Cohaesibacter gelatinilyticus: one gene and its partner. The protein of the gene in region 1 binds, or shares a complex with, the protein of each later gene. Links are inferred from orthologs where the notes say so. Each region holds a gene or a part of one and is shown on either strand. Other genes may lie near its edges.

What was found.
Region 2: the proteins of CRO57_RS13945 (region 1) and dapF are in contact, whole or in part, in a solved structure (PDB 5YGU), measured with the Escherichia coli proteins. The link is inferred for Cohaesibacter gelatinilyticus from one-to-one orthologs.

Annotation. Positions count from the first base shown.
Region 1 is NZ_OBEL01000003.1:12,863-23,568, reverse strand. The notes cover bases 8-2,844. They hold CRO57_RS13945 (RNA pyrophosphohydrolase), read right to left. Parts: upstream 1,758-2,844; coding sequence 1,257-1,757; downstream 8-1,256. Other genes in these bases: CRO57_RS13940 (divergent polysaccharide deacetylase family protein), read right to left, coding at 1,762-2,844; CRO57_RS13950 (RES family NAD+ phosphorylase), read left to right, coding at 937-1,236; CRO57_RS13955 (glycosyltransferase family 4 protein), read left to right, coding at 8-649. Also shown: more of CRO57_RS13955, read left to right, coding at 1-7; more of CRO57_RS13940, read right to left, coding at 2,845-2,868; CRO57_RS13935 (S41 family peptidase), read right to left, coding at 2,984-4,444; CRO57_RS13930 (murein hydrolase activator EnvC family protein), read right to left, coding at 4,441-5,853; 23S rRNA (pseudouridine(1915)-N(3))-methyltransferase RlmH, read right to left, coding at 5,981-6,463; rsfS (ribosome silencing factor), read right to left, coding at 6,589-6,966; CRO57_RS13915 (nicotinate-nucleotide adenylyltransferase), read right to left, coding at 7,113-7,766; CRO57_RS13910 (glutamate-5-semialdehyde dehydrogenase), read right to left, coding at 7,797-9,071; proB (glutamate 5-kinase), read right to left, coding at 9,108-10,247; GTPase ObgE, read right to left, coding at 10,235-10,706. UniProt on the Escherichia coli protein: Master regulator of 5'-end-dependent mRNA decay.
Region 2 is NZ_OBEL01000003.1:115,996-126,664, forward strand. Bases 4,611-7,410 are described here. They hold dapF (diaminopimelate epimerase), read right to left. Parts: upstream 6,571-7,410; coding sequence 5,650-6,570; downstream 4,611-5,649. Other genes in these bases: mtaB (tRNA (N(6)-L-threonylcarbamoyladenosine(37)-C(2))-methylthiotransferase MtaB), read right to left, coding at 4,611-5,653; htpG (molecular chaperone HtpG), read right to left, coding at 6,792-7,410. In the rest of the region: heme exporter protein CcmB, read left to right, coding at 1-180; CRO57_RS14380 (heme ABC transporter permease), read left to right, coding at 646-1,419; heme exporter protein CcmD, read left to right, coding at 1,436-1,603; CRO57_RS14390 (DsbE family thiol:disulfide interchange protein), read left to right, coding at 1,654-2,268; CRO57_RS14395 (septation protein A), read right to left, coding at 2,352-3,002; signal recognition particle-docking protein FtsY, read right to left, coding at 3,034-4,359; more of mtaB, read right to left, coding at 4,394-4,610; more of htpG, read right to left, coding at 7,411-8,711; CRO57_RS14420 (DUF2794 domain-containing protein), read left to right, coding at 9,259-9,567; CRO57_RS14425 (Bax inhibitor-1/YccA family protein), read right to left, coding at 9,646-10,398. UniProt on the Escherichia coli protein: Involved in the succinylase branch of the L-lysine biosynthesis and in the biosynthesis of the pentapeptide incorporated in the peptidoglycan moiety. Catalyzes the stereoinversion of LL-2,6-diaminopimelate (L,L-DAP) to meso-diaminopimelate (meso-DAP).

The DNA of each region.
Region 1 (10,706 bases):
CAACTTCATTCGAGGAAGCTTTTTGGAAGATTTTCCAAGCTTAAGAGAACGTAGTCTTGTCCTGTATAATGGTGTTGATACGACGACCTGGTGTCCCTCAGCAGAGAAAAAGAAGCAAGTTGTCTATATCGGTCGGGCACGAACCGATAAGGGCATACTTCCTTTGATTGAGGGCTTTCGGAAGGCAAATTTCTCGGATTGGCGTCTGAAACTGATTTGTGCAGTTCAGACAGAAGAAGAAGCCGATTTCTATCGGGATCTTCAAGCTAAAACTGCCAATGACAGTGTTATCGAACTTGTTGCCAATTATTCAATTGATCAAGTTCGGGATTGCTTGGCCGAGTCTCTCGTAGCAATCTCACCGTCCATCGTAAAGGAAGGATTTTCACGCGCCCTTATTGAGGCGATGTCTTGTGGGTGTGCCAGCATTGGGACGCTGAGTGGAGGGATGGCGGAAGCTGCAGGTGATGCTGCTTATGTGCTGCAAGGGGTTGATATGAATTCCATTGCCGAGGCTTTTGAGGATCTTTTGGCTGACCCGGAAAAGATTGGGCATTTTGGTAAGCTTGGCCGGGATCATGTCTGTGCCAATTTTGATATTGGTAAGATGTCCAATGCTTATGATGAGATACTAGAGCATTTTGAATGAATACCTGGTCATTCAAAATGCCCAAGCTATTGTTTCCAAGTATATTTTGTCCGAAAACTGCACACACTTTTCGGGAATATGCTCTAATGGATGAGATGGTTTAATAACAACGAGGGCCAGATTTTCAGATTTTGTGGACTTCGTCCCTGCTACCTTTTGGTTAACCAGACCATGGCAGCAGCCCGCTTCAATAGGAAGGGGCAGGATGCGCTTTATCTCAGCCGTGATGAGAAAGTGCCCGCGTTGCTATTGGGCAATATGTGACTGAGGATACAAGGGAGAGGCTCTTGCTCACCTTCTGTGTCTCTCAGTGCAAGCTGTTTGATCTGCGATCTGATGAAGCTCGAGATGTTGACCGTCTGGCTTCGCAATCATGGATGAATGCACTGAGCCGTGGTGAGGAGCCATGGTCCTGGGTGGCGGCTGATAAAATTCGTAGTTTGGGCTATGATGGTCTTATCGATCCATCTCGCCGCAGGCCGGGCCTATGGCACATCGCGCTTTTTCGATGGAACGATGACAATGCGCCACAGGTAGAATTGCTAGGTGTGCCGAAGCAAATCACATTGGATCTTGACTATCGGTGAACACTCTTTGCCAGCTGGCACTAGACGAGCTTTTTGAAGGCTTCGACGACCTGATCATAGACCTTGCGTTTGAAGGGGACGATCAGTTCGGGCACGTCGGATAGATCGGCCCAGCGCCAGTCTTCAAATTCCTGATGTTGGTTTCCGTCGCCGGGATTGAGGATATTGATTTCGTCATCGCGACCATCAAAGCGAAAGGCAAACCAACGCTGGCGTTGACCACGGAACTTGCCTTTCAGACCCACCCCGATCAGATCATCTGGTAGATCATAATGGAACCAATCGTCAGCCTCGCTCAGCAGTGTGATGGAGTGGATGGAGGTTTCCTCGAACAGCTCGCGTTTGGCTGCTGTGAGGGGCACCTCGCCCTTGTCGATGCCGCCTTGTGGCATTTGCCATGTATAGGAACTTTTGGATAGCTCACTTGAGCCAACCCGATTGCCGATCCAGACCTTGTTATCCTTGTTGAAGACACAAATGCCCACGCAGTCGCGATAGGGTAGATCTTCGCGCTTTACCATCAGATTATTCTTTCAAAAGTGTTGTAACCGGGACCAAAGCAAAGCCTCGCTGGCGCAGATCCTGTGTCCATGTGGCAATGGTTCTCACCGAAATCGGAAAGGCTGTCGCGACTCCCAGCGCTCTGCCTTTTTCCTGAGCCAGTGTTTCCAATTGCACCAAACGGGTCTCAATATCCTGACTGCGTCCTCTAGCATCAATGATGTAATCGGCACGCAAGTTCGGCACATTCATGTTGTTGGCGAGATCATTCATACGGCTACGACCTGATGCGCCATTATCGACATAGGCGAGACCGCGACTGGCGAGTTCTCGCACCAAATCTCCGCCAGCCAGCTCATCAGCCGTGAAGCGGGCACCCATATAATTCATGATGCCGATATAGGAATCAAAGCGATGCAGCAACCAGTCCAGATTTTTCTGGTTGTCTTCGCTTGTCGCTGATGTCAGCAGCGTGTGGGGGCCTGGGTCGTTGTTGGGATAATCAAATGGTTCCAGAGGGATCTGTACCAGCAATTCGTGTCCCTGTGCGCGCGCCTTGCTTGTCCAGCGATCCAGACCATTGCCGTAGGGGGCAAATGCCAGTGAGATATCTGGCGGTAACAGGCTCAAGGCCTCCTGGGTGGTGGTTTGTGACAGGCCAAGTCCGTCAACAATGATGGCAATCTTGGGTAAACCCGCGATGGCTTCGCTGTTTATCTGTCTGGCATTTTTCTCCAACGGAGTGCTGGCGCGACCGGGCGGGTTGGCAAGGCTTGGGTCTGCAGGATCCAGAACTCTGATTTCACCGCTATTGGGTGTAAAACCGGAGGATCCGTTGTTTGAGTTTTGGGGTCGTCGTACAGAGGTGCTCAGGGCTTCCGGGACGCCGGGTTTGATGCCGGGTCGGATGCCGTCGATGCCGATCATGGCCTGATTGGCCGGTCCGTCGGGCAATGCGACGATCTTCATTGGGTACCCGCCATTTGGTTGATCCGTGAAAATCAACCATCCAGCCAGCCCTACAACAAGTGTGAGGAGGAGGCCTACAGATGCCAGCATGAAGCGCTTCGCAGTAAGAAGAGGCGCTTTTTTTGACTGGCCCAGAGGCTTCTTCAGATCATTCGCCGCCATGATCTGTATCCTTTATAGCGCATTTCCGAAAAGTTGAATCATTTTTCGGATGAGAATTCGCGTTGAATCTAAGAGTGGGAAGGGCAGCGAGATGGCTGCCCTTCGGGTCTTGAGTTTATTTGGATGCCATCTTCTTGGCGGGGAATGCTTCATTGCTTTCCTCACCACGCATCAGTTTCAGTGCATATTGCAGCTGAGTGTCTTTTTCCACTTCGGGCGGAACATAGGAAGGAGAATAGGCTTCCTTCGGATCCTTGGCGTCTTTTGTGTCGGCTTTGGGAGCATCCGTTTTTTTGGCCTCGTCCTTTTTCAAATCGCTTTCCGCATCCTTGTTGCCATCCTTTTGAGCCTCTTTCTTAGCTCCGGATGCCTTGTCGGTATTTTCCAGATGACCACGCAGGTTGGCTTCTGTCTGGGAGGTTTGAGGGAACCGATCCTTCAAATCATCTGGCAATTCCTGTTTGATGAAGATATCCGGAACAATGCCTTTGGCCTGAATGGAGGTGCCAGATGGGGTGTAGTAGCGTGCGGTGGTCAGACGGATGGCACCATTGTTACCCAACGGTATGATGGTCTGAACCGAGCCTTTACCGAAAGACTTGGAGCCAATCAGAGTGGCGCGATCATGATCGGACAGGGCACCAGCAACAATCTCGGATGCAGAGGCGGAGCCGCCATTGATCAGCACGATGACTGGCAAGCCTTTGGTCAGATCACCGGCGCGGGCATAATAACGTTTCACTTCGTCCTTGTTACGGCCACGGGTGGAAACGATCTCACCCTGATCCAGGAAGGTGTCGGAAATGGCGATGGATTGATCCAGCTGGCCGCCGGGATTGGAGCGCAAATCCAGAACGAAGCCCTTGAGCTTGTCAGATCCGATTTCCTTTTCCAGTTTTGCGATGGCATTTTTCAGTCCATCAAAGGCCTGGCCATTGAACTGGGTGATACGCACATACCCAATGTCATCCAGAGCTTTCGAACGAACAGAAGAGATCTTGATGATTTCACGGGTGATATCAATCTTGATGGGCTGCTCGACTTCCTTGCGGACGATGGTCAATGTGATCTTGGTGCCGACCTTGCCACGCATTCTATCAACGGCTTCGGTCAGGTTCAGACCGCGAACAGCTTCGCCATCAAGATGGGTGATCAAATCATCGGCGAGAACACCGGCTGCATGCGCAGGTGTGTCATCAATTGGTGAGATGACTTTGACCAGACCATTTTCCATGGTGACCTGGATGCCAAGGCCACCAAATTCACCAGACGTCTCAACAGCCATTTCTTCGAAACTTTCCGGAGAAAGATAGCTGGAGTGAGGGTCAAGGGAGGTCAGCATGCCATTCAGAGCAGCAGCGATCAGATCCTTGTCCGTCGGTTCCTCAACATATTCCTTGCGAACCCGCTCGAAGACATCGCCAAACAGATTGATGTGACGGAAAGTATCGGACGTGGCGGCGTTGGCATTACCAATGCTGAGATTTGTGCCGGTCCATGGTGCGTAAGTGAAGGTTGATGACAATCCGGCACCAACCACGACGCCACAGAGCAATAGGGAGATTTTACGAATCATCCGTCTGCCTTTTCTTTTAAAGCTACTGTCCACCATGGTGCCGGATCAATCGCAACACCATCTTTTCTCAGTTCCAAATAAAGCACAGGTCTGGATGCGCTGTCTTGCAATACATCCGATTGTGCAAGTTTTGTTTGTTTCATTTGACCAATCGGCTCATTGGCCAGAATGAATTGTCCCAATTCTGCGGTCAGGTTTTCAAGGCCTGCCAATAAAATATGGTAGCCGCCTCCGGCATTTATAATCAAGAGCTTCCCGAATGAGCGGAAAGGACCCGAATAAACAACCCAGCCATCTGCCGGGCTGGTGACTTGCGCCCCGGAGCGCGTGGCAAGGGAGAGGCCTTCAGCTTTGCCTCCAAATCCGTTCGCGCTGCCATATTGTTTGATTATCGTTCCTTCTACCGGAAGGCGAAGCAGTCCCTTTATTTTATCAAAAGGTATGGCAGGAGAAAGGCGTGCGGCGTTTTTTAATGCCGCAATCTTCTGTTTTTTTGTGGCAATTTCCTGCTCGATGGCCAGTTTTTCCGATTCCTTGGCATCCTGCACGGCCTGACGGGCTGCTTCGATCTCGCGCTCCATGGAGGCGATCAGCTCATTCAGGCTGTTGGCTTTGAGGGCCAATTGCTCGGTCTTGGCGCTTTCATCCTTGATGGCTTGCCGGTTTTTTTGTTCTTCTTCCTGTTTTTTGGCGATCAGCAGATCAAGACGTTTGCGTTCTTCATTGAGCTTTTCGAGACCGGTTTGCAGTGCCAGCTTTTCCTCATTGATTTTTGTTTTCAAGTTGATTAGCTGCTCCAGCTGACTGGCGAGAGCCTGGGCTTCGATGCGAATTTCCGGTACCAGAGTGCTGAGCAGGATTGCTGAGCGTACGGCATCCAGTGCGTCTGATGGCTTGATGGCCAGTGCTGGAGGAGGATTGCGACCGATGCGTTGAAGGGCTGCCAGAATGCCCGAGAGCGCGTCGCGCTGTTCTGCGAGTGAGACCTTCAAAGCTGTTTCGTCCTGAAACAGAATTTTCAGACGGGCTTCGCTCTCGTTCAATGAACGTTCCAAAGTCTTGATGCGATCAGCGGTTTCAATCAGGCCGCTGGCAAGGTTTTGGCGATCACCTTCCAGCCTTGCCACTTCTTCCTGAAGCTCAGCTTGACGCTCTTTGGAGAGTTTGATGGAGCCTTCCAGCTCTTCCAGCGCTTTTTGTTGTTCCTGTCGGGCTTTTTCGCGCGCTTGCAAGGCACGCGCAGCTTTTTGTTCGGCTTCGTTGATGGGAGGGGAGGTTGGCTGAGCAGGCGTTTCCTGAGCTGATTGCGCAGGAGGGGTTTGTTGCGCCAAAGTTATCAAAGGAAATTGCCCCAGCAGAATACCAAACAAAGCGACGGATAGGCGCTTTGCGAAATGTTTGGCTAGCATATCTGGACAGCTCGGCAAGCGAATCACCTTTTCAAAACTCTTTGCGCCAATTTAGAGCATGGAAGAGATGGGTGGAATCGCTTGAATTCACTTTTGCGCGGCTAGTTGGTGAGCGGTTTCGTTGTTCTCAAGTTCTGTGGTAGGGGTGGCCGGTCAGGATGGTCATGGCGCGATAGATCTGTTCGGCGATAAGCATGCGGGCAATCTGATGGGGCCAGGTCATGGAGCCGAGGGCCAGTTTGCTTCTGGCGGTTTGCAACAATGCCTTGCCATGCCCGTCAGGGCCACCGATCACCAGCGCAATTGAACCATGGCCTGCACTGCGTTCACGGTCCAGCAGTCTGGCAAAATCCGGGCTTGAGAGATTCTTGCCATGCTCGTCCAGTGCGATGATGAAAGAATTGGAGGGCAGGGCCTTGAGCAGTTGCTCGGCTTCCTGATCCTTGCGCTCGGAAGTGGATTTGGCCCGGCTTTCCACCAGCTCGATCATTTCGATCGAGGTGAAGCCCAAACTGCGCCCGGCTTTGCGGGCGCGGTCAAGATACCGCTCAAGCAACTCTGTTTCCGGGCCTGCCTTTTGGCGGCCAACGGCAGCAAGGATCAGTTTCATGACAGGTCCGCTCGGATCAAGTCTTAAAGCCTTTCTGTAGATTGTTGAATCGATGGAAAGGCTTTATATCTTTGTTTTAAGCAAATTCTTATCCGAAAAGTTGAAGCACTTTTCAGGAATATGCTCTAGTCGTCCTGGCTTTCAGCGGACCACATTTTCTCGATATTGTAAAACTCACGCACTTCCGGGCGGAAGATATGGACGATATGATCGCCTGTATCAATCAGCACCCAGTCGCAATTTGGCAGACCTTCGACATGGGCATTGCCGAACCCGTTATCCTTCAGATCACGCAGCAGACGATCAGCAACAGCTCCCACATGACGGTGGGACCGACCAGAGCTGATGATCATGAAATCGGCAAGAGAAGACTTGCCGCGCAAATCGATGGAAAGGGTGTCTTCAGCCTTGGAATCATCCAGGCTCGACAAGATCAGGGTAAGCGCTTGCTCTGGATCCTTGCGATCTGTTGCAGGGGCTTGGGGAGAAAGGCCGTTGGGCATGGTCTCCATTTGTGTTGCGGTGGACAAATGCACCTCATTTTCCAAAACTGGATCATTCCTTGCTCGGTATGGCCCCCATAGACTGGCCAAGAATGTGAGCGAAGGTTGATCCGTCGAATCTCTCGACTCTTATAATCTAAGTCATTCTATGTGACATTATCAAGGCTGTTGCCAGTGCCCTCACCCTTGCGCTTCTTTTCGCGCAGCAGTGTCGATGACAGATGTGACCGCGGTCCATGGAGGAAAACCCAGCAGGGGCCGCGGTTGGCAGATAGGCCTTTCGCCTCTTTTTCTGGCAGGCGCCAGCGTTGATAAGTCTGGGCTGCCTTGGAAGAAAGAGGCGACAGGCTGTAACCCGGACGGTCAATGATTGCAATGGGTAAAGTGGCAAAAATGCGCTTCCATTGCCGCCAATGATGAAAATTGGCCAAATTATCGGCTCCCATGAGCCAAACAAAGCGATTTTGCGGATATTTCCTGGTTAACCAGAGAATGGTCTTGGCGGAATAGCCGGAACTGAGTTGCTGCTCGAGCCCGGTCAGCGAGATGGATGGGTGATCCATCATGTTGGCTGTTTGCTCCAGTCTCTCTTCCAGTCGAGGAAGGCTGGAATTGTTCTTGAGCGGATTGCCCGGCGTGACCAGACACCAGATCTTGTCCAGCTCCAAGCGCTTCAAACCTGTCAATGCGACATGGCGATGCCCGTCATGAGGTGGATTGAAGCTGCCTCCATAGAGCCCGATGGTCATACCGGGCTCGATAGGTGGAATGCGCGTGCCGTGATTGGGTGATCGGCTCATGGAGTTTGGGTCCAGCTTTCTCGTTCACAATTATGGACGAATCTGCCCGGTGCCGTGAACGCGATATTTGAAGCTGGTTAATTGCTCCAGACCAACCGGGCCACGGGCATGCATGCGGCCGGTGGCGATGCCGATTTCGGCGCCCATGCCAAATTCGCCACCATCGGCAAATTGAGTGGAGGCATTATGCATGACAATGGCACTATCCACTTCATTGAGGAAACGGCTAGCAGCCTTGGCATCCTCAGTGATGATGCTCTCTGTATGAGAGGAGCTGTAGGTCGCGATGTGATCGATGGCCTCTGCGATATTGTCGACCAGTTTCACAGAGATGTCGGCTGAGAGATATTCGGTGTGCCAGTCTTTATCACTCGCTGCTACCACATTATCAGTCAGCGCAATTACTTCCTCGGTGCCATGAATAGTGCAGCCGGCGTCCTGTAGGGCTTTTACAATCGGTTTGGCATGGCTTTGCGCGAGCTTGCGATCCAGCAGCAGGGTTTCTGCTGCGCCACAAATTCCGGTGCGGCGCATCTTGGCGTTGACGGCGATTGCCAGTGCTTTTTCCGCATCCGCTGCTTCATGGATATAGAGATGGCAAACACCTTCCAGATGTGAGAAGACCGGCACGCGTGCTTCATCCTGAACACGGCCAACCAGACCCTTGCCGCCTCGGGGCACAATCACGTCGACATTGCCACCCAGACCTTTGAGCATTTCTCCCACAGCTGCGCGGTCTGTGGTTGGTACCATTTGAACGCAATGCTCGCTCAGGCCCGCGGCTTTCAAGCCCTGCATCAAGCAGGCATGAATGGCACGAGAGGAATGATAGCTATCCGAGCCACCACGCAGGATTGAGGCATTGCCAGCTTTCAGACATAGGGCACCTGCGTCGGCTGTAACATTGGGGCGGCTCTCATAAATCACACCAATCACACCGAGGGGGGTGCGAACGCGTTCAATATGCAGGCCGTTGGGACGATCCCATCCAGCCATGATACTGCCAACAGGGTCAGGTAGTTTGACAATGGCGTCCAACCCCTGGGCAATGGCGTCAATGCGTTTCTCATCCAGTGTCAGGCGATCAAGGAAGGAGGCTGCCATGCCGTCCTTCTTGCCTTTTTCGACATCTTTTGCGTTCGCGGCGAGGATTTCCTTGGTCGATGCGCGAATAGCAATTGCAGCCTCGGACAGGGCTTTGTTTTTTTGTGCTGTCGGGGCGTTGGCGAGCTCTCGGGCGGCGGTTCGAGCTTTTTGACCCAATGTCATCATGATCTCGGTCACATTGCCTGTCATGTCATTCATTTGCCTGTTCCCCTCAAGGCTTAAATCTGAAATCTGTTATCTATTTTCGAATTCGCTCAGAACCATATCATCGCGGTGGATGACTTCGGCTCTACCATCGTAGCCAAGCAAGCCTGCAATCTCATGGGATTGCCGACCGATAATTTTATCGGCTTCCGTTCGATCATACGCGACCAGACCACGGGCGATTTCTTCTCCATCCGGTCCGTTTAAAATGACGGCGTCCCCGCGAGAGAAGGCGCCTTCCAGTCTGGTGACACCTGCTGGTAGCAGGCTTTTACCGGAGAGCAGCGCTTTGACTGCACCGGCGTCCAGCATGATCATTCCATGGGGTTCCAGTGAGCCATGGATCCAGCGTTTGCGGGCGGTGATCGGGCTGGCTTTAGCCAAAAACCAGCTGCATTTTGCGCTACTGACAATGGCTTGCAACGGATTGTAGCCAGCACCGTTGGCGATAACCATGGATGTGCCTGCTTTCACAGCGATTTTTGCAGCAGCAATCTTTGTGGTCATGCCGCCTTTGGCAAGGGATGATCCGGCACTGCCTGCCATGGCCTCAATCTCCGGGGTGATTTTTTCAATCACGGGAAGATGCCTGGCATCGGGATTGGATGCCGGTGGTGCGGTATAGAGGCCGTCAATGTCAGAGAGCAGTACAAGACAATCGGCGCTGATCATGGTGGCTACACGTGCGGCCAGACGGTCATTGTCGCCATATTTGATCTCGGATGTGGCGACCGTGTCATTTTCATTGACGATTGGTACAACGCCCAGTTCCAGCAAGGTCGCAAGCGTGGCCCTAGCATTGAGATAAGGGCGACGTGCTTCGGTATCACCCAATGTCAGCAGAATTTGACCTGCTATCAGCTCTACCTTGTTCAGGGCGTCTGCATAAGCTCGGCCAAGGCTGATTTGGCCAATGGCTGCTGCAGCCTGACTTTGCTCCAGCTTCAAATGGCCTGTTGGCAAGTTTGTTTGTTTGCGGCCCAGAGCGATGGCACCGGAGGATACAATCAAGACTTCCTTGCCCTGCTCCTTCAGCCAGGCAATATCATCGACCAATGTTTGCAGCCAGGCTGCGCGCAAACGCCCACTTTTGGCATCAACCAGTGTGGCTGAGCCAATTTTGATGACAATGCGTTTTTGATCTTGCAATCGTGGAATTAAGGACGCCATGGTTCGGGCTCAAGATCTGCTTCTTCTTCGCGTTTGTTCTCGGTTTCAATCTTGCTCATGATAGCACGCAAGATATCGTCCATATTGGTTCGGGCAACAGCAGAAATGGCCATCGGTCGGAAGCCATAAGCCTCTTCAAATGTTTGGAGTTTTTCTTCCAGCTCTTCTTCTAGCAGCGAATCAACCTTGGTCAGGGCGACGATTTCGTCTTTCTGGCCCAAGCCTTCATCATAGGCTTCCAGTTCACCGCGGATTACCCGATAGGCGTCGACGAAATCCTCCTGGGTTGCGTCGATCAGATGCAACAGCACACGACAGCGCTCGACATGGCCGAGGAAGCGGTCTCCGATGCCGATGCCCTCATGGGCTCCTTCGATCAGACCGGGAATGTCGGCCATGACAAATTCACGGCTATCAATGCCCACAACACCCAGATTGGGATGCAGAGTGGTGAATGGA
Region 2 (10,669 bases), 100 kb from region 1 along the record:
ATTCTGATTCTGCCGCTGACCATCCCAATCCTGATTTTCGGTGTCAGTGCCTCCGTTGGTGCAGTGACTGAGCCCGCTCCCTTCACCACGCCATTTTACATTCTTTGCGCAATTTCGCTGCTGATGCTGATCATCGGACCGATTGCATCTGCGGCGGCTCTTCGCACTGCTCAAGAATAGCCATATTCGATCAGTATAAATCTTAGTGCCTGATTTTAAGACTCTAACAGAGACTTTTAAGAGCGAATTCATATCCGAAAAGTCTGCAACTTTTCGGGAACGCGCTATAGGCAGAATATCCAGCCCTCTCCCCCTCCCAAACCGCCCACGAGGGTACCATATCGGGTGGTTTGGGAGGGGGAGAGGGCTTGGCTCAGGACTACTCTTAGGCGCATCGCGATCAACCTTACGAAATCGTAATACGCGCTGACTGCGAGACATGATATTGATCAAGGCAGAAATGTCGTGGCAGCCATAAGTTTTGGCATGGGATCGGACCAAGCATAAATCCAAGCCGATCTGACAACCATGTAAGCATGGCCCGTCTGGCAGTGACTGGTGACAGGACCAACTGGAAACAGACCAACGAACCAGACCGGTGGCTTTGCCGCATGATAGGACCATCAAGACAAAAGGTGATCAGGCATGACTGCCACCGCCAAAAAATCTTTCAGCATTTGGGATCTGGCCAATCCGACCCGCTTTCTGTCATTCGCTGACAAACTGATGCCCTGGCTTTTTGGCCTGACAATCATTTCCTTTGCCATTGGCCTATACATGACCTTTTTCGTCGCGCCAGACGATTACCAGCAGGGCGCAACGGTCAAGATCATGTTCATCCATGTGCCTGCCGCCTGGCTCGCCATGGGCGCCTATACCATGATGGCAATGTCATCCATCGGCACGCTTGTCTGGAAACATCCTCTGGCCGACGTCTCCGCCAAAGCTGCAGCCCCGCTGGGCGCGGTATTCACCTTCTTGTCCCTTGTGACCGGAAGCCTCTGGGGCAAGCCGATGTGGGGCACTTGGTGGGTTTGGGATGCACGCCTCACCTCCATGCTGGTCCTGTTGATCATCTATCTCGGCCTGATCTCTCTGTGGCGCACCATCGAAGATCCAATCCGTGCTGGTAAAGCGGCCGCCATTCTGACCCTCGTTGGCTTCATCATCATCCCGATCATCAAATTCTCGGTTGATTGGTGGTCCACCTTGCATCAGCCAGCAGGCGTCATCACCATGGATGGTTCCAAGGTCCATAGCTCCATTCTCATTCCTCTACTGGTCATGGCTCTCGCTTTCACCGCCATGTTCGTCATGATGCATCTGAAGGTGATGAAAAACGAGATCATGCGCCGTCGTATCCGCACCATGCAGATGCAAGCCGCAAGACGCGCTGCATCTTCCCAGGCTACTAACTAGGAAAAGGAAACAGATCATGCTCGGACCCTATACCGGTTTCATCACTGCTTCCTATGGCGTTGTCATTCTCACCATTGCCATCCTTGTTGTCTGGATCGTGATTGATGGACGCACTCAGAGCAAAGCTCTGGCAGAGCTGGAAGCCCGTGGCGTTACCCGCCGCTCCGCCCGCAAGAAACAATAGATTCAGCAAGCGTTTGAACAATCCATACCGCACGAAAAATGAGCACCCAGATGAGCACAGAGCCAGCTACTACAGACACGACCGACGGCAAGAAGAAAGGCGGGATCAACCTGCTGATCATTCTGCCTCTCGTGATTTTCCTTGGCCTCGCAACCTTGTTCCTGCTGCAAATGGCAAAAGGCGGTGATCCATCACAAATCCCATCTGTCCTGATCAACAAGCCCGCTCCTGACTTTGACCTGCCTGCTTTGGAGGGCTTTGAGGCCAATGGCGCACCAATGCCCGGCTTCAAGACATCCGATCTGATGGGTCAGGTCACTTTGGTCAATATCTGGGGCTCCTGGTGCCCGGCTTGTCGTGACGAACATCCAATGCTGCTGGAGATGAACAAGGACAATCGCTACCGTCTGGTTGGCATTGCCTACAAGGATGAGCCACAGAATGCAGCGCGGTTCCTGAACAATCACGGCAATGCCTTTGATGCCGTGGGTCTGGACCTGAGCGGCCGTACCGGCATTGACTGGGGCGTCTATGGCGCACCGGAAACCTTCATTGTCGATCGCAAGGGTGTCATCCGGTACAAGCATATCGGGCCACTGACCCCGACCAATCTGCGCGACAGCTTCATGCCTATTCTGGAAAAGATCCTCGCAGAAAAAGGCTGATAAAGCTCTTCAATCTTCCTAAAGAAAAAGGCCGTGCCCAGATATGGGACGCGGCCTTTTTCATGGAAGCTATAATCCAAGGATTACTCCCCAGCATTGGGTCCATATTTGTTCAGCAAAGGCATCTGCATGGCACCGAACACCATGGTGATCGGCATCACGCCAAAAACCTTGAAATTGACCCACATGTCAGTTGAGAAGTTCCGCCAAACCACTTCATTGACCACAGCAAGGAAGAAGAAGAAAACGCCCCAACGGAAGGTCAGGATCCGCCAACCCGTGGCGTTAAGCTGGAAAACGCTATCAAATACATAGCCAAGCAAGCTTTTGCCAAACAACAGCCCGACCAGCAGAATAGTCCCGAACAGGGTATTCACGATGGTCGGCTTCATCTTGATGAAAGTATCATCCTGCAAATAGAGCGTCAGGCCACCAAAAACAAAAACCACGAAACCGGAAATCAACGGCATCACAGGCAGTTTGCCGAACTTGATCCGCGAGAGCGTCAGAGAAATGATGGTCGCAACCATGAATGCAGCCGTCGCAATGAAGATGGACTGCATACCCGACAGGAATGGAAACCAATTGGCCAGCGCGTCCCCTTTGGCATTGGCGAAGAAGAAAACAACCAAAGGCCCCAGTTCCAGTGCCATTTTCAGCAGCTGGCCCTCTTCCAGTTGCGGCTCATCAGCCTTCTCTGGTGATTGACCCGTCGGGATGTTTGAATTGCTCATTGTCTACTCCAAAGGCACGAAGCCCGATTACTTATTCTGCAAGGCCTGCGATTGCACGCGCAAAGTCTTCTGACTTGAACGGCTCCAGATCTTCAACACCCTCACCAACGCCGATGAAGTGAACCGGCATTTTATGCTTGGCTGAGATGGCCACAAGGATACCACCACGCGCCGTGCCATCCAGCTTGGTCATGACAAGACCTGTTACGCCGGCAATCTTGGAGAAGATCTCCACCTGATTGAGCGCATTCTGACCGGTTGTTGCATCCAGCACCAAAAGCACACTATGCGGCGCGCTTTCGTCATGCTTCTTGATCACGCGAACGATCTTTTCCAGCTCGGCCATCAATTCGGTGCGGTTCTGCAAACGACCAGCCGTATCGATCATCAGGATATCACGGCCCTGCTCTTTCGCCTCGGTCATCGCATCAAAGGCCAGACCTGCCGCATCCGAGCCAACCTCACGGGCAACCACCGGAGAATTGGTGCGTTGCCCCCAAACTTTCAGCTGGTCAATGGCGGCAGCTCGGAAAGTATCCCCCGCGGCCAGCATTACGGATTTGCCTTCAGCATTGAATTTCTGAGCCAGTTTGCCAATCGTGGTGGTTTTGCCGGCACCATTGACGCCAATCATCAGGATAACATGCGGACTGCCATCGTCTCGGCTGGAGATTTCCAAAGGTTTGGCCACTGGTTCCAGAACCGCATTGACCTCATCAGCCAGAATTTTCTGAACTTCCTCGCCGGACACTTCCTTATTATAGCGCCCGTCAGCCAAACGCTCGGTGATGGTCATGGCCGTCTCGACGCCCAAATCAGCCTGAATGAGGATATCTTCCAGATCTTGAAGGGTGTCATCATCCAGCTTGCGCTTGGTGAAGATGGACGAAATGCTTTCGCCTAGAGCACCAGAGGATCGGGCCAGACCGCGTTTGAGGCGCTCAAACCAGCTTAGTTTTTTTTCAGGCTCAGCTGGCTTTGGCTCTTCAACAACAGGCTCATCTTCGACGACAGCTTCCACAACTTCAGGAGCATCGTCCTCAACACTCTCTTCCACCACCTCGGAAGCTTCAATTGGCTCCTCTGAGGTCTCAACCTCATCAATGGATGGCTCTTCCTCAGAAGTGATGTCATCTTCGATAGGCTCTGGTTCTGAAGGCTCAGCCTGTTCCTCAGCCTCAATTGAGGCCTCTTCTTGGGCAACCTCTTCAACTATCTCAGGTGTTGCCTCGCCTTCTTCAGGCGCAACAACCTCTTCCTCAGCAACTTCTTTTTCTTCAACGGCATCAGGAGCGCTTTCAGCCGCATCTTTGCCAGAGCCAAACAAACGGGAAAACAGGCCAGGCTTCTTGCTCATTCAATGCACTCCTCAAGACACAATAGCAAACTGATCAGGAAATCTGCTCAGCCATCAGATGACGATGGGTTGCGCCCACAATCTTCGCTCTCACAATATCGCCCGGTTCACCATTTGCAATCTCGACGAGCGTGAATTGCTCGGTTCGTCCAAGGCCATTTCGTTCAACCAGAATATCGCATTCCCGGCCGATCTGACTTTGCAAATGACGATTGAGCGCCACTTCACCAACCTTGCGCAAACGCGCAGCACGATCCTTGATCACCGGTCCCTTCACTTGCGGCATTTTAGCCGCTGGTGTGCCAGGACGGGCAGAATAAGGAAAGACATGCAAATGGGTCAGATCGCATTCCTCGACGATATCAAGGCTCTTTAGGAACATCTCTTCGGTCTCGGTCGGAAAACCGGCAATGATGTCCGCGCCAAAGACCATATCCGGACGAAGCCTGCGCACTTCCTGACAGAAGGCAATGGTGTCGTCGCGCTGATGACGGCGCTTCATGCGCTTCAGCACCATGTTATCACCGGCCTGCAAGGACAGATGCAAATGCGGCATCAAGCGTTCTTCATTGGCGATGCACTCCATCAGATCCGGATCTGCTTCAATGGAGTCGATGGAAGAAATACGAAGACGCTTCAGATCCGGCACATGTTTCAGCACAGATCTGACCAATGTGCCAAACTTTGGTGCGCCCGGCAGATCGGCGCCATACGAGGTGATATCTACCCCGGTCAGCACCACTTCGTTATAGCCATTCTCTACCAGAGCACGGATCTGATCGATGATCGGACCCATGGCAACAGAGCGGCTATTACCGCGGCCATAAGGAATGATGCAGAAGGTGCAGCGATGATCGCAGCCATTTTGAACCTGCACGAAGGCACGGGCGCGGCCTTCCAGCCCTTCAATCAAATGCAGCGCGGTTTCGCGCACGCTCATGATATCGTTGACCTTGACCTTTTCCTCAATGGGAACGCCAAAGCTTGGAACGCTTTTGTAGCTCTCGGCTTTCAGCTTGTCGTCATTGCCAAGAACCAGATCCACTTCGCCCATCTCGGCAAAGGACATGCTTTCAGTCTGCGCCGCACAGCCGGTCACAATGATCTGGGCATCGGGATTATCACGCTTGGCACGGCGGATCTGCTGGCGGGCCTGACGCACTGCCTCATTGGTCACCGCGCAGGTATTGACCAAAATGGCATTCTCAAGCCCGGCTTCCTGAGCCTGCTTTTTCATCACCTCGGATTCATAGCTGTTCAGCCGACATCCAAAGGTTAAAACCTTGATGCTCATAGGGACGATTGCTCCGTGCCCTGATCAGACTTCTGCTGTATCAGGGACATTTTTTGCCAAGACAGATCAGATAGATCGATCTCTCCGGCATATTCCAGTTCAGTCCCCCCGGACATCAGAATGTGATCGTCGGCCTCACGCCATTCGATCACGATATCGCCTCCCGGCAAATGCACCAGTACCTTGCGCTCAGTCAGACGGTTGCGATGCGCTGCCACCGCCGCCGCACAGGCTGCCGTGCCACAAGCTTGCGTCAAACCAACCCCACGCTCCCAGACTTTCAGGGTCAGTTCGCCATCATTGTGAACTTGCGCCAACGAAATATTGGCCCGCTCAGGGAAGATCATATGATTTTCAAGCATGGGTCCGTTGACTTCCAGACCATAGCTTTCAACATCATTCTGCACCCAAAAAATGGCGTGCGGATTGCCGATATTGACGACAGATGGCGTATGCAGGATCGGATCATCAATCGGGCCGATCTGCAGCTCGATGGCGCGAGTATCATCAAACTCTTCAGCCAGCGGAATATCCTGCCAGCCAAACTTCGGCACACCCATATCCACCGTGACCATTTCAAGCGCATCACCGCGATAGGAAATCAGCTTACCGACAACGGTCTCAATGACCGCTTTGTCAGCGCCAAGCTCGGTCATGATCAATCGACCAACGCAACGCGTGGCATTGCCACAAGCTTCGACTTCACCACCATCGGCATTGTGAATGCGCATGAACACATCCCCGCCTGACTGAGGTACTTCCAGCGTAATGAACTGGTCGCATCCAGGCCCGCTCGCATGATCGGAAAGCGCGCGCACTGCATCTGGCCCCAATTGGGGCATGGTCTTTCGGGCATCAATGACGATAAATTCATTGCCCAGACCATTCATTTTCAAAAATTGCAGTTGCTCGCTCATCGGCGCGGGTCACCCTAAATCATGACAACACAAAACTCTCCGGTGCGACAGCCATCACACCAGTCCGCTCTATATGGCGAAAAATGAGTGAAATTTCCACCCCAAAGGCGGGACACAAAGGGCCTAAACGCGCAAAATCATGCCCAAAATAGCAAAAGCCGCGAGAGTTTGACCCTCGCGGCAATTCTAGATCGGCATTCAAGTAGATGAGCCGACCGGGCTTAGCCCATCGCTGACATCATCACTTTGGACAAGCGAGCCGCAAATTCGGCTGGATTGGCAGGCTGTTCCCCATCCAGAATAAGCGCCTGATCAAGAAGCAAACGAGCACCATCGGTGACCTCTGCCTTGTCCGCAGCGCTTGATAGCTGCGATGCCAAAGCCAGGATCAAAGCGTGATCGGGATTGATCTCCAGAACCGGCTTCAAACCCGCCTGCGCACCCTGCTGACCACGCATCAGTTTTTCCATCTGACGATCCGGGCCATATTCCGGGGCAACAATACAAACTGGGCTGGTGGCGAGACGAGAAGAAATGCGAACTTCACTGACATCATCGATCAAAGTCTCTTTCACGAAGGAAACCAGATCGGCTACGGATGTCTTGTCCTTGGCCTTTTCTTCATCAGACTTGTCATCAACGTCCTGGGCAACTTTCTCGATGGCATCAAGATCCGCACCACCCTGTGAGATGGATTTGAAGCTCTTGCCATCAAAGCCAAGGGCGGTCTGAACCCAGAATGCATCCACGGCATCAGCCAGCAGAAGAACTTCGACTTCACGTGCTTCATAGCCTTCCAGATGTGGGCTGGCCAGAATGGCGTCCTTGCTGTCACCAAGCGCATAATAGATGGATGTCTGGTTCTCTTTCAGATCCTCGACATATTGCGCCAGAGTGCGGTTCTCACCTTTGGTGGTGTTGAAACGCACCAGTTTGAAGAGCTGGTCGCGGCGCTCCGGATCTTCATAAAGGCCTTCCTTGATCACCGTACCGAAGGCTTCCCAGATGGAGAGGAACTTCTCTTCATCCTTGCGGGAAAGCTTTTCCAGCTCGGAGAGAACCTTGTTGGTCACACCTTTTTTGATGGCTGTCAGGATCGGATTGTCCTGCAACATCTCACGAGAGATGTTGAGCGGGATATCTTCGCTATCGACCACACCACGCACGAAGCGCAAATAAGCTGGTACCAATTCGGCATCATCGGTGATGAAGACGCGGCGCACATACAGTTTCATGCGGCCCTTGCGGGATGGATCGAACAGATCGAACGGCTTGTGATCAGGAATGAAGGCCAGAACATTATATTCGGTACGACCTTCAGCACGGTAATGGATGGTCACGGCCGGATCATCAAACTGGCCGGAGCTATATTGATAGAATTCCTTATATTGCTCTTCCGTGATCTCGCTCTTGGACTTGGTCCAAAGCGCAGTACCATCGGTCAGCTTTTCTTCGTCAATCGCATCCGCTTCTTCATTCTTGGTCAGCATGCGAATGGGAACAGGCACGTGAGAGCTGTAATCACGCACGATCCGGCGAATGGTCACAGCATCGGCGAAGGTCTTTTCATCATCTTTCAGATGCATCACAATCTTGGTGCCACGTGGCAGGGCTTCCTCTTCGCTGGCAACGCTCAGCTCATAAGCCCCTTCGCCGTTGGAAGACCATTTCCAGGCCTCAGCTTCACCAGCACGACGAGAGATCACATCCACACGATCTGCCACCATGAAAGCAGAATAGAAACCGATACCGAACTGCCCGATCAGAGCAGAGCCATCGCCCTCTTCCTTGGCCAACTGATCCAGAAATGCACGGGTGCCGGACTTTGCAATGGTGCCAAGATTTTCGATCAACTCGGCCTTGCTCATGCCGATACCATTATCAAGCACGCTCAAGGTGCCGTCAGCACCGTCAGCGCTCAAGGTGATCTGGAAAGTCGGGTCATCCTTGACCAGATCGGAGTTGGTCAGAGATTCATGACGCAGCTTCTCACATGCATCGGCAGCGTTGGAAACCAGTTCGCGAAGGAAAATTTCCTTGTTGGAGTAAACGGCATGCACCATCAGATGCAATAGACGGGAGACTTCCGCTTCAAACGAATGGGTCTCGGAACCGCCTTTGATATCGGCTTGATCAGACATAACACTCAGCCCTTGTTTGCAAAATATTTTCTGGGGCTGATCTAGCAATCCGTGCCCATGCTTTCAAGGGGCATTCTCCCAAAGAAAGCAGGACAAAAAAAAGGGATGCCACGAAGACATCCCTTAAGGAGCTGTTGGGATGTTGACACGCAAAAACAGGATCGGTCTGAATGGGCTCTTAAGGGGGGCAGAGGCAAGACACCCATTCAATTGATTTTCAAGCATGATGATTGAAAATCATGACCGATTACCACGAGGCAACATGATAGATATTGGGCGTAGGCCATGGCTTTCCAAGGGCCGAAATAAGGCCATTTCAAGGTAAATTTATGTCCAAGGTCTATTCACTCGCCTTATTGGACACTTCCCTTCACTTTAACGCGCGAGTTACACCAAGTCGGATCTTCCTTGCCAAATCAGCCATTTCCGGCGATCATAAGATGAGAAAAGGAGGTGGCGCTTGCTAGACAATCCCCCAGATCACTACCAAGAGCAGCGGAAAGAAGGCTCTGACAAGGTAACAAACTTTCTACCCGGAAAACCTTTTATCCCGACGCAGATATCCTTTAATCGGACGGAATTGATGACCATTCTCAATATTTACGGCCGCATGGTGGCCGCAGGAGAATGGCGGGACTATGCCATCGATAGTCTCAAGGAGAAGGCAGTTTTCTCCATCTTTCGCCGCACCAGCGAAATGCCTCTCTATCGTATCGAAAAAAATCCCAAACTGGCCCGCAAGCAAGGAGCCTATGCTCTTGTCTCTCAGCAAGGACAGATCCTGAAGCGCGGACAAGACCTGTCTCCCATCATCAAGCTGCTGAACCAGAAGCTGCTCAAGCTGGTCGAGAAATAATAGTTCTAAAAAGATATCAGATACAAAAAACCCGGCATCCAGAAAATGCCGGGTTTTCATTTGAAAAAGGCTCAAGCCCTATTCGCGGTTGCCAAACAAGCTCAGCAGCATCAGGAACAGGTTCAGGAAGTCCATATACAGGCTCAGAGCGCCCATGATGGCTTTCTTGCCGGCAACTGCGGTGCTGTCGCTCAGCAGGTACATTTCCTTGATCTTCTGAGTGTCATATGCGGTCAGACCAGCAAAGACCAGAACACCAATTACGGAAATGGCAAAACCAAGCGCGCTGGACGCCAGGAAGATATTGACGATGGACGCGATGATGATGCCGATCAGACCCATCATCAGGAAAGAGCCCATACCGGTCAGGCTACGCTTGGTGGTGTAACCATAGAGGCTGAGACCGGCGAAAGAAGCTGCAGTGATGAAGAAGACCTGTGTGATGCTCTGTGCGGTATAAACGGCAAAGATCGAAGCCAGAGATACACCCATGATGGCTGCGAATCCCCAGAAGGTCATCTGTGCGGTAGACACGCTCATTGCATTGATACGGGCAGACAGGAAGAAAACCATGCCCAATGGAGCCAGCATGATCACCCATTTCAATGGAGAACCGAACAGAGTTGCGCCAAGCTGAGTATAAGCAAGACCAGCGCCGGTATCGACAAATGCCAGCTTGAAGAAGGCAAAAGCAACAACACCGGTTACGCCAAGCGCAATCGCCATATAGTTATAGACCTTGAGCATATGCGCACGAAGGCCCTGATCAATGGCCGCCATTTCTGCAGCACGGCCACCCATCTGAGTGGTCTGACGGAAATCGTGTGACATGGTTTCTCCTCACAAATCCAAAATCTCGAAGTTGGCGAAGCTTCCTCGCACCCACCAACCAAGACCTCAAAACATCTATTTGTCTTGATGTCTTATTAAACACTAACCAGCAAAGCTGGTCCAAAACATACTTGTCCCACTATATGGGTAGGAAGTGGGTCAAGCTCAAGTCTTTTCTGTCATCTCGTTCGATATTTTGCTTTTTGGCGGACTATGCTTAAGAAAACATGGATTTCTGATATCTTTTCATTCAACCGATGATCCATGTTTT